3 regions of the Pseudoalteromonas sp. APC 3250 genome follow, and region 2 is predicted to be linked to each of the others. Evidence: predicted binding sites of a transcription regulator. Region 2 holds the regulator's gene; each other region holds the start of a gene.

Region 1 (3,267 bases), on a different contig from region 2:
CATGCATGTAATAACACCACATCGCCCTTAGGCACCTGTGTTAGTGTTTCAACCATTTCATCAAACAATAAATCTTTGTTTTCGTAGTCGTAGTATGGGTATTCTTTTACCGTTAAGCCTGCAGCTTCAAATAAGCTAATGTGGTTAGCCCACGTTGGGTTAGTAACCCATACAGTAGCGCCTGGATTACAACGTACAATAAATTCTGCTGCAACACGAAGTGCGCCTGTACCACCAGGTGCTTGTGCTGTGCGTACGCGATTAGCTAATAATGCCGGGTGCTCACCAAGAAGAAGATTTTCCATTTGTTGACAGTAATCTAAGTTACCAGCAAGTCCAATGTAAGATTTGCTCATTTCATTTTCTAAACGAAACGCTTCTGCTTTTTTTACTGACTTTAATACCGGGGTATTCCCCTGCTCGTCTTTATATACACCAACCCCTAAGTCAATCTTATTTGGGTTAGTATCTTGCTTGTAGGCCGCCATAAGGCCAAGAATAGGGTCTGTTGGTAATGGTTTTAATACTGAGAACATTGGCTATCTCTTCGTTATTTAGGGGTTAGCTGTTGCGCTAAGCTTAACATAAAAACTCACTTGATTGACTAGTGTTATTTACACTAAAAAGTGAGGAATTTTAATACAGCACGCTATTAATAACGCGAGCGTCGCTTTATCAAAAAAATCAGTATTAAAAGCTTCGCCATCGACAATGCCAATGCACTGCTTTTGCGCATTAAATAGTGGTAAGCAGGCCTCTGCTTTTACCTTGGGGTCGCAGGTATAATACTCGCCACCCGCGGCTAAATATTGCTCAATATTATTAATGACGCGTCCTTTGCCACTGAGTGCCACTTGCACATTATTACTGCCGGTTGCAAATTCAGCGGTGAGCGGAAATAAAGGGCGACTCGGTGCACCAAAATAAGCGAGCTTTAATAACTGCTCGCCTTCAGGGGTGGCCGTATTTTGATAGATGCCATACCAATCTAACCGAGTGTTTTCGATTACATAGTCAACAATCAACTGAAGTTGCGCTAACTTTGCTGTTGTTTGCGTATTTTGGCTAACGTAATCGTTTAAATTAAACGGCTCATCTTGCAAGTAGCCGAATAAACTACATGCGCCACCTTCACCGAGTTCTGGAATTTGATACTGCCAACGCACGGCCGGTGCAGCATTGCTATTTAAGTACTGCTCAAGCTTTTCTAGCTCAGCATAAATTAACTGTTGCTCTACATTAAGCTGAGCTTGCTCTAAATAAGAATTTATCATTTGGCCATCCATACATCTATAATGCCGAAATAGTAGCATGGATATTTTTATAGCGCTAGCCAATTTAAAGCGCTTTTTAAAATCCTTAAGCACTTTTATTCATAAGCACTATTGCGGTACTTAAACAGAGGATGTTTATCTTTGCGGGATTAAAAGGTGTTCAGCTTAGGCGCAAAAATTACGCCTTTGCGTCACAAATTTGTTATTATTTAGCCCAATATTAGATTCAATCTTAGATAGGTTAATTATGAGTGATAATCACTTAGTGTATTCAACAGCAACAGGGCGAATTGACCAGCCAAAGCCAGAAAAAGAACTGGATGTAAAACTATTTAAAGACGGGTCTATTCGCATAGAGCGTCAAACCAAAGGTCGAAAAGGTAAAGGCGTAATGCTAGTTGTAGGATTAGATCCCCAACAGCACGATTTAAAAAAGTTAGCAAAAACAATAAAAAGTAAGATGGGCCAAGGTGGCGCAGTAAAAGAAGGAGTTATTGAAGTACAAGGTGATGATCGCGATAAGTTAAAGGCGATTTTAGAAGGATTAAAGTTTAAGGTAAAAATTGCGGGTGGTTAACCCGCAATTTTTGTTCTATTCAGGGACTTTTAACGCAGCTAATTGATCAAACAACACAGGGATATCGGCTTCGGCTACGGGCTTACTAAAGTAATAGCCTTGCACAATAAAACAATTATTGTTTTGTAAAAATTCAACTTGCTCTATTGTTTCAACCCCTTCAGCAACCACATCAAGCTTGAGCTTTTGTGCCATCGCAATAATCGCAGCGGTGATCTCCATATCATTATCATCTTCAGGGATATCTTTAACAAACGAGCGGTCAATTTTAAGAATATCAACAGGAAAACGTTTAAGGTAACTCAACGAAGAATAGCCCGTACCAAAATCGTCAATAGAAATTGAAATACCCAGCTTTTTCAATTGATGTAGCTGATCAATAGCCGCCTCAACATTACCCATTAGCATGCTCTCAGTCAGTTCAAGGTGCAGGCTTTTAGCATTAATTTGCGTCTCTATGATTATTTTTTTCAGCATAGGTACTAAGCTTGCGTCTTTAAACTGCCTTGCTGACAGGTTTATCGACATGTTGCTCGCTCTACCTTGTTGCTCTAGTCGTTTAGTGAACTCACATGCTTGTTGTAACACCCACTTACCAAGTTCCACAATTAAACCCGTTGCCTCAGCAATAGGAATAAATTTAGTAGGTGGAATGAATCCCTGCGTAGGATGGAACCAGCGAAGCAATGCTTCATATCCCACTACACTATTATCTCGACAATCAACTTGTGGCTGATAATGCAGTGTGAGTTGCTTTTCTTTAATTGCATGGCGCAACTCATTTTCAAGGAATAATCGCTCATTGGCGGCTGCATTTAGATCTTGGCTGTAAAAGTGGAACGTATTGCGCCCTTTCGCTTTTGCTTCATACATGGCTAAATCGGCATGTTTTAATAACTGATCTTCTTCTAGGCTATCAAATGGCGCCAAGGTAATACCAATACTGGCACTAACAATCACTTCGTTACTACCTAATTTTATTGGCTGATTTAACGTTTTTTGAATGGTGTCAGCGACTTCCGATGCTTCTTTTTGATGCTCAATACCACTGAGTAATACCGCAAACTCATCACCGCCTAAACGGGCTATAGTATCTTCTGCTCGTAAGCGCTGCTTTAAGCGTGTTGCCACTTCAACCAATAGTTGATCGCCTGCATCATGACCTAAAGTATCGTTAATACGCTTAAATTCATCCAGATCAAAATAAAATAAAGCAAACGAGTAACGCCCTCTTTCAGCAAGCGCCATCGACTTTCTAAGCTGCATTCTAAAGAATGTACGATTAGCAAGCCCGGTTAATGTGTCGAAGTAAGCGAGCTGTTCCATTTTGCGTTGGCTTTCTTTTACAAATGAAATATCTTGCGCTGAAGCAACGTAACTGGTGATTTTTCCACCATCTTCACGAATAGGTGACAC
Region 2 (3,267 bases):
CATCCCGTTCCAGGTAAAATCAGTATTGAGCTGACCAAGCCCGCTGAGACGGTTAAAGACCTCGCGCTCGCATACAGCCCCGGTGTCGCAGAACCTGTTCGTGAAATTGCCGCTGATCCAGCAAATGCCTACAAATATACTGGTAAAGGAAATATGGTTGCGGTTATTACTAACGGCACCGCAATTTTAGGCTTAGGTAATTTAGGTCCACTCGCTTCAAAACCCGTTATGGAAGGTAAAGCGCTACTATTTAAGCGTTTTGCAGGGTTAGACTCTATAGATATTGAAGTTAAGCACCGTACTACCGAAGACTTTATTAACACAGTGGCTAATATTGCCGACACCTTTGGTGGAATTAATTTAGAAGATATTAAAGCGCCCGAATGTTTTGAAATAGAAAAAGCGCTTATAGAGCGTTGTAGCATTCCTGTTTTTCATGATGATCAGCATGGTACGGCTATTGTAACGGCTGCGGGTATGCTAAACGCGCTGGAAGTACAGGGCAAAGCAATTGAAGATGCAATTATTGTATGTTTAGGTGCCGGCGCTGCAGCTGTTGCTTGTATGGAGCTTTTAATTAAATGTGGCGCGTTGCGTGAACATATTTATATGTTAGATCGCAAAGGAGTTATTCATACGCGTCGTGATGACTTGAATGAATATAAGCAATTATTTGCAAACAATACCGATAAACGTACTTTACAAGATGTAATTGAAGATGCCGATGTGTTTGTGGGTGTATCGGGCCCTAATTTATTAGCCCCTGAAGATTTAAAATTAATGGCTGATAGACCCGTGGTATTTGCTTGTTCAAACCCCGATCCTGAAATCGATCCGCAATTAGCACACGCCGCACGTAACGATTTAATTATGGCTACAGGTCGCTCTGATTATCCGAATCAAGTTAATAACGTATTGTGTTTTCCGTTTATTTTCCGTGGTGCGTTAGATGTACGTGCCAGTGAAATAAACGACGAGATGAAAATTGCTGCTGTAGAAGCAATCCGCAGTATTGCTAAAGAGCCCGTACCGGCTGAAGTGCTTACTGCCGCAGGCATCGACAAATTAGAGTTTGGTGCTAAATATATTATACCAAAACCAATGGATCCACGTTTGTTACCACGTATAGCTAAAGCGGTTGCGCAGGCGGCGGTAGACTCTGGCGTTGCACAAATTGATATGCCAGAAAACTACATGGCGTAATTGTTAAGTGTAAATTAGCGCAAAAAAAACCTCAGCATTTGCTGAGGTTTTTTTGTATAAAGACCCTTCTAGTCTTCATTTAAAATAGGCACTTCTAGTCCCATTTCTTGCATTATTTTCTTCACTTCTTCAGGTACTTTTTCTGCGTTATCTTTACGCAAATCATCATCATTAGGCAGCGGTTGCCCGGTAAACGCATGCAAAAACGCTTCGCATAAAAGCTCGCTATTTGTTGCATGACGTAAGTTGTTTATTTGACGACGAGTACGTTCATCAGTTAATACTTTTAATACATTTAGCGGGATCGAAACGGTGATCTTCTTTACTTGTTCGGATTTTTTCCCGTGTTCTGCGTATGGGTGAATATATTCACCATTCCATTTAGCCATAAGATGTATCGTTGCCTCAGATTATAAATTGCTCACACAGCATCAAAGCGTGTAAATATGCGTGAAATTCTATCGGTTTAAAAAAGATAGTCAAATACTAGTTATTTAGCTATCTAGACATTTAAATGTTTTGACATCTTAAATTGCATGCGCTACCTTTTAGACGTCTAAACATCCAAATTAGTAAAGGTAGCGAAAATGAGTGAAAAAAATAAGGCAACAATTGCTGTTCGTAGTGGAATAGAAGCCGACAAACAGCATGGTGCGGTTGTTCCACCGCTTTATTTATCAACAACTTACTCATTTGCTGACTTTGATACAAAGCGTCAATATGATTATGGCCGCAGTGGTAACCCTAATCGTGACATTTTGGCTGAGGCGCTCACGGAGCTTGAAGGTGGCGCTAAAGGCATTATTACCGCAACAGGCATGGCAGCCGTTCACCTAACAACACAATTACTTAATAGTGACGATACGTTAGTGATCCCTCATGACTGTTATGGGGGCAGCTATCGCTTATTTACTTCGCTAGAAAAGCGCGGCTTATTAAAACTAGAAGTGGTCGATTTTACCAAAAGCGACAGTTTGACACGCATCCTTGCTATTAAACCTAAGCTGATTTGGATTGAAACACCTAGCAATCCTATTTTACGCTTAACAGATATTAAAGCGGTAACTGATACAGCTAAACAGTGTGGTGCACTGGTTGCCGCCGACAACACATTTTTATCGCCAGCATTACAAAACCCGATTAAGTTTGGCGCTGATATTGTGGTGCACTCAACCACAAAATATATCAATGGCCATTCAGACGTTGTTGGTGGCGCGGTTATCGCAGCGACTGCTGAGTTAGGTGAAGAGTTAGCGTGGTGGGCAAATAACATTGGCATCACCGGCGCGCCATTTGATAGCTATTTAACGCTCAGAGGCTTACGTACGTTAAACGTGCGTTTAAGGCAACACCAAGAAAATGCACTCGCCATTGCACAGTATTTAGAACGCTCCCAGTTTGTTGCCCAAGTTTACTACCCAGGTCTTGAATCACACCCTCAACATGCGCTAGCTAAGGCGCAGCAGCTTGGCTTTGGTGCTATGGTTAGCTTTGATATAAAAGGCGATATAAACGATGCTGCAGCGTTTTTAACGCGCTTAAATGAATTTAGCTTAGCGGAATCATTAGGTGGAGTAGAAAGTTTGATTTGTCACCCTGCGACTATGACCCACGCCGGCATGGACGCAACCGCGCGTGCAGAAGCCGGAGTAGGCGACACGCTTATTCGTATCTCGGTGGGTATTGAAGATGTAAATGATTTACTCGCTGACTTAGACAGGGTATTTAATTTGGTGCGCCCAGGGCAAGCCAATCCCGGCCTATCGGCAAAAAGTGGTGCTAGTGAATCATTTGGTTCAGTAAAGTTAAACGCGGCGCATCCGGCGTTATGGTAGTGCATACCAATCTTCAAAATACAAAACATAAATGCGAGTCGGTATTAATATGGTAAATCAGGTTCATAAATTTGGTGGTTCGAGTTTAAGCTCAGCGGATCGCTTTAAAAGTGTCGCAAATATTATTTTAACTCACGCTCAAGCTGGGGATTGTGTGGTGGTATCGGCTGCCGGTAAAACCACCGATACCTTAGTTAAACTGTGGCAAAGCTACCAACAGCAAGACACT
Region 3 (3,267 bases), on a different contig from region 2:
AATACTGCAATTTGTTGGGTCATTGGCGGCTCCTAATTTAAGTTACAGGCTTCTAGGCCTGATAAACGCATACGCACTTCAAGCTCAGGTAATTTTCGTGGTGCTGTGCCTTCAAGCCCTTTAGCAAAGACACGAATGTGCGCAGGCGTAGTGCCACAGCAACCGCCAACAATATTAATAAAGCCCGATTTACCCCAATCTATGATCTCTTTTGCCATGTCGTCTGCTTCTAAGTCGTATTCTCCAAACTCATTGGGTAAGCCCGCGTTAGGGTGAACAGAGACAAAGGTTTCGCACACACGTGATAGCTCTTCAACGTATTGGCGCAGTAAATCTGGCCCAAGGGCGCAATTTAAGCCAATTGAAAGCGGCTTAATATGGCGAATAGAGTTATAAAATGCTTCGGTGGTTTGCCCTGAAAGCGTACGGCCTGAGGCATCGGTAATAGTACCTGAAATCATCACTGGCAATGTGCGCCCTGCTTGTTCAAACGCTTCTTCTACCGCGAACGATGCCGCTTTTGCATTAAGCGTGTCGAATATGGTTTCGATTAAAATTATATCTACACCGCCCTCCATAAGCGCAAGGGTCGACTCAACATACGCAGTCACTAACTTATCGAAAGTGATATTACGATAGCCGGGGTCGTTTACATCCGGCGATAACGAACAGGTTTTAGATGTTGGCCCTAAAACACCTGCTACATAGCGCGGTTTTTCTGGGGTTTTAGCGCTAAATTCATCACATACAGCGCGAGCTAACTTAGCCGACTCTAAATTGACTTCACGGCTTATATTCGCCATGTCGTAATCTTCCATCGAAATGGTGGTCGAGTTAAAGGTGTTAGTTTCGATAATATCGGCACCAGCCGCTAAAAAGCTGCGGTGTATATCAGTAATAATTTCTGGCTTGGTTAGGCTTAATAAATCGTTGTTGCCTTTAATAAGCACGTGCCAATCTTTAAAACGTTCACCCCGGTAGTCTTGCTCTTCAAGCTTATGCGCTTGGATCATGGTTCCCATTGCACCATCTAAAATTAAAATGCGCTGTTTGAGCGCAGCGCTCAGCTCTTGATGCTTATTGTTTTGAGGATTATTCGGCATAGTTGTTAGTCCTTACGTCTTGGCTAACTAAGTTAATATCATAGGGTGTGGTTTGGTAAACGTAATAATTTAACCAGTTTGAAAACAGTAAAAACGCGTGGCTTTGCCATGTTTTAGACGGTTGCTTGCTGGCATCGTCATCAGGAAAATAGTTTTCGGGCTTTGGCGCATCGGGACTTTTTTGTAAATCGCGTTCATATTCAGCTTTTAAACTGTCGGCATCGTATTCTGGGTGGCCGGTAATAAACACTTGGCTGCCCGATTTATTTTTAAGTAAATACGCCCCGACTCGTTCAGAGCCAGCTAATACCACCAGCTCTTCACAAGCGTTTATTTTATTTATATCTATGTGCCCATAGCGTGAGTGCGGCACTAAAAAGGTATCGTCAAAGCCGCGGGTAAGTGCACCATGAGCAAAGTAGCATTGATGGGTAAACACCCCGCAGAGTTTGTTGTCTTTTAAATCGCGCTTTAAATTATAACGGTGATATAAAGCCGCGTGGGCAGCCCAACACGAAAACAAGGTAGAGGTTACATGCTGTTCGGCCCAATCAATAATCACTTTGAGCTCATCCCAATACGCCACGTCTTCATACTCTAAATGCGCGAGCGGCGCACCGGTAATTAACAGTGCATCGTAGTTGTTGTCTTTCACTTCTGAAAAGTAACGATAAAAGGTATCTAAGTGTTGCTCTGAGTTGCTACTGCTACGATGTGTATCAAGGCGCAGTAGCTCTACATTTACTTGCAGCGGAGAGTTAGCCAACAAACGAATAAACTGAACTTCGGTTTCTACTTTATTAGGCATAAGATTAAGAATAGCCAAGCGCATAGGGCGTATTTCTTGGGTTTTTGCACGCGTTTTAGGCATAACAAACACGTTTTCATGGCGTAATCGTGCAATAGCCGGCAATTCGTCTTCTACTGTAATTGGCATTCTTAAAGCTCCTGCTCATAAAAACCGAGAATTAATACGCTCTCATTATGAACAGAATGTCAAAAATATCAACCTCTAGATGTATAGATGTCTAAATGAAATTTATTCACCCGGTTTTTACATATTGAATATGTACTTTAAAACAGCCCCATTCGTTGACTGTTTCACCTGTGAGCCACTACAATACAGCATTGAAATTTTTATTATTATTGAAGGCTTCTTCCATGGTTTTACCTGATAAGTTTATATTCTCGATGAGTCGAGTATCTAAGGTTGTGCCACCAAAACGCACTATCTTAAAAGATATTTCGTTGCATTTTTTCCCAGGCGCAAAAATTGGTGTGCTAGGTCTAAATGGTTCTGGTAAATCATCATTACTACGCATTATGGCAGGTGTTGATGAAGATTTTGAAGGTGAAGCTCGCCCTCAACCAGGCACTAAAATTGGTTACTTGCCGCAAGAGCCTGTTTTGGACGAAAGCAAAACAGTTCGTGAAATTGTTGAAGAAGCTGTGGGTGAAGTAAAACATGCCCTTAACCGCCTTGACGAAGTGTATAACGAATACGCAATGGAAGGCGCTGACTTTGACGCACTGGCAAAAGAGCAAGGTGAATTAGAAGCGATTATTCAAGCGCATGATGGCCACAATATTGATAACGTTTTAGAGCGTGCTGCCGATGCTCTGCGTTTACCTGAGTGGGACGCTAAAATTGAGCACCTTTCAGGTGGTGAACGCCGTCGTGTTGCTATTTGTCGTTTGTTACTTGAAAAACCAGATATGCTTATTCTCGATGAGCCAACTAACCACTTAGATGCTGAGTCGGTTGCCTGGTTAGAGCGCTTCTTACATGACTACGAAGGCACCGTTGTGGCAGTAACGCATGACCGTTACTTCCTTGATAATGTTGCTGGCTGGATTTTAGAGCTTGACCGTGGTGAAGGTATTCCGTGGGAAGGTAACTACTCGTCTTGGCTTGAGCAAAAAGATGCCCGCTTACAGCAAGAGCAAAAATCTGAAAAAGCACGTCAAAAATCAATTGCACAAGAACTTGAATGGGTGCGTTCAAATCCTAAAGGTCGTCAAGCTAAATCAAAAGCGCGTATGGCACAGTTTAGCGAGCTACAACAGTCTGATTACCAAAAACGTAACGAAACCAACGAATTGTTTATTCCACCTGGCCCACGTTTAGGTGACCAAGTATTAGAAGTAAACAACTTACGTAAAA

The links. Region 2 encodes MetJ, which represses methionine synthesis genes. Its sites were predicted from a motif close to TAGACGTCTAGACGTCTA; they were not measured.
Region 1: QL986_RS04900 (translation initiation factor) is a predicted target of MetJ. The motif match lies at 1,276-1,293, and genes of this name have one in related genera.
Region 3: metA (homoserine O-succinyltransferase) is a predicted target of MetJ. The motif match lies at 2,117-2,134, and genes of this name have one in related genera.

The regions. Positions count from the first base shown of each region.
Region 1 is NZ_JASDCM010000003.1:215,633-218,899, reverse strand. Features, by position in the region: gene QL986_RS04910 (amino acid aminotransferase) at 1-536, opposite strand, end outside; gene QL986_RS04905 (GAF domain-containing protein) at 615-1,274, opposite strand; gene QL986_RS04900 (translation initiation factor) at 1,522-1,851, shown strand; gene QL986_RS04895 (EAL domain-containing protein) at 1,867-3,267, opposite strand, start outside.
Region 2 is NZ_JASDCM010000005.1:183,757-187,023, reverse strand. Features, by position in the region: gene QL986_RS07755 (malic enzyme-like NAD(P)-binding protein) at 1-1,203, shown strand, start outside; gene metJ (met regulon transcriptional regulator MetJ) at 1,272-1,592, opposite strand; gene metB (cystathionine gamma-synthase) at 1,791-3,038, shown strand; gene metL (bifunctional aspartate kinase/homoserine dehydrogenase II) at 3,088-3,267, shown strand, end outside.
Region 3 is NZ_JASDCM010000003.1:63,811-67,077, reverse strand. Features, by position in the region: gene metH (methionine synthase) at 1-23, opposite strand, end outside; gene QL986_RS04185 (homocysteine S-methyltransferase family protein) at 33-1,103, opposite strand; gene metA (homoserine O-succinyltransferase) at 1,093-2,040, opposite strand; gene ettA (energy-dependent translational throttle protein EttA) at 2,265-3,267, shown strand, end outside.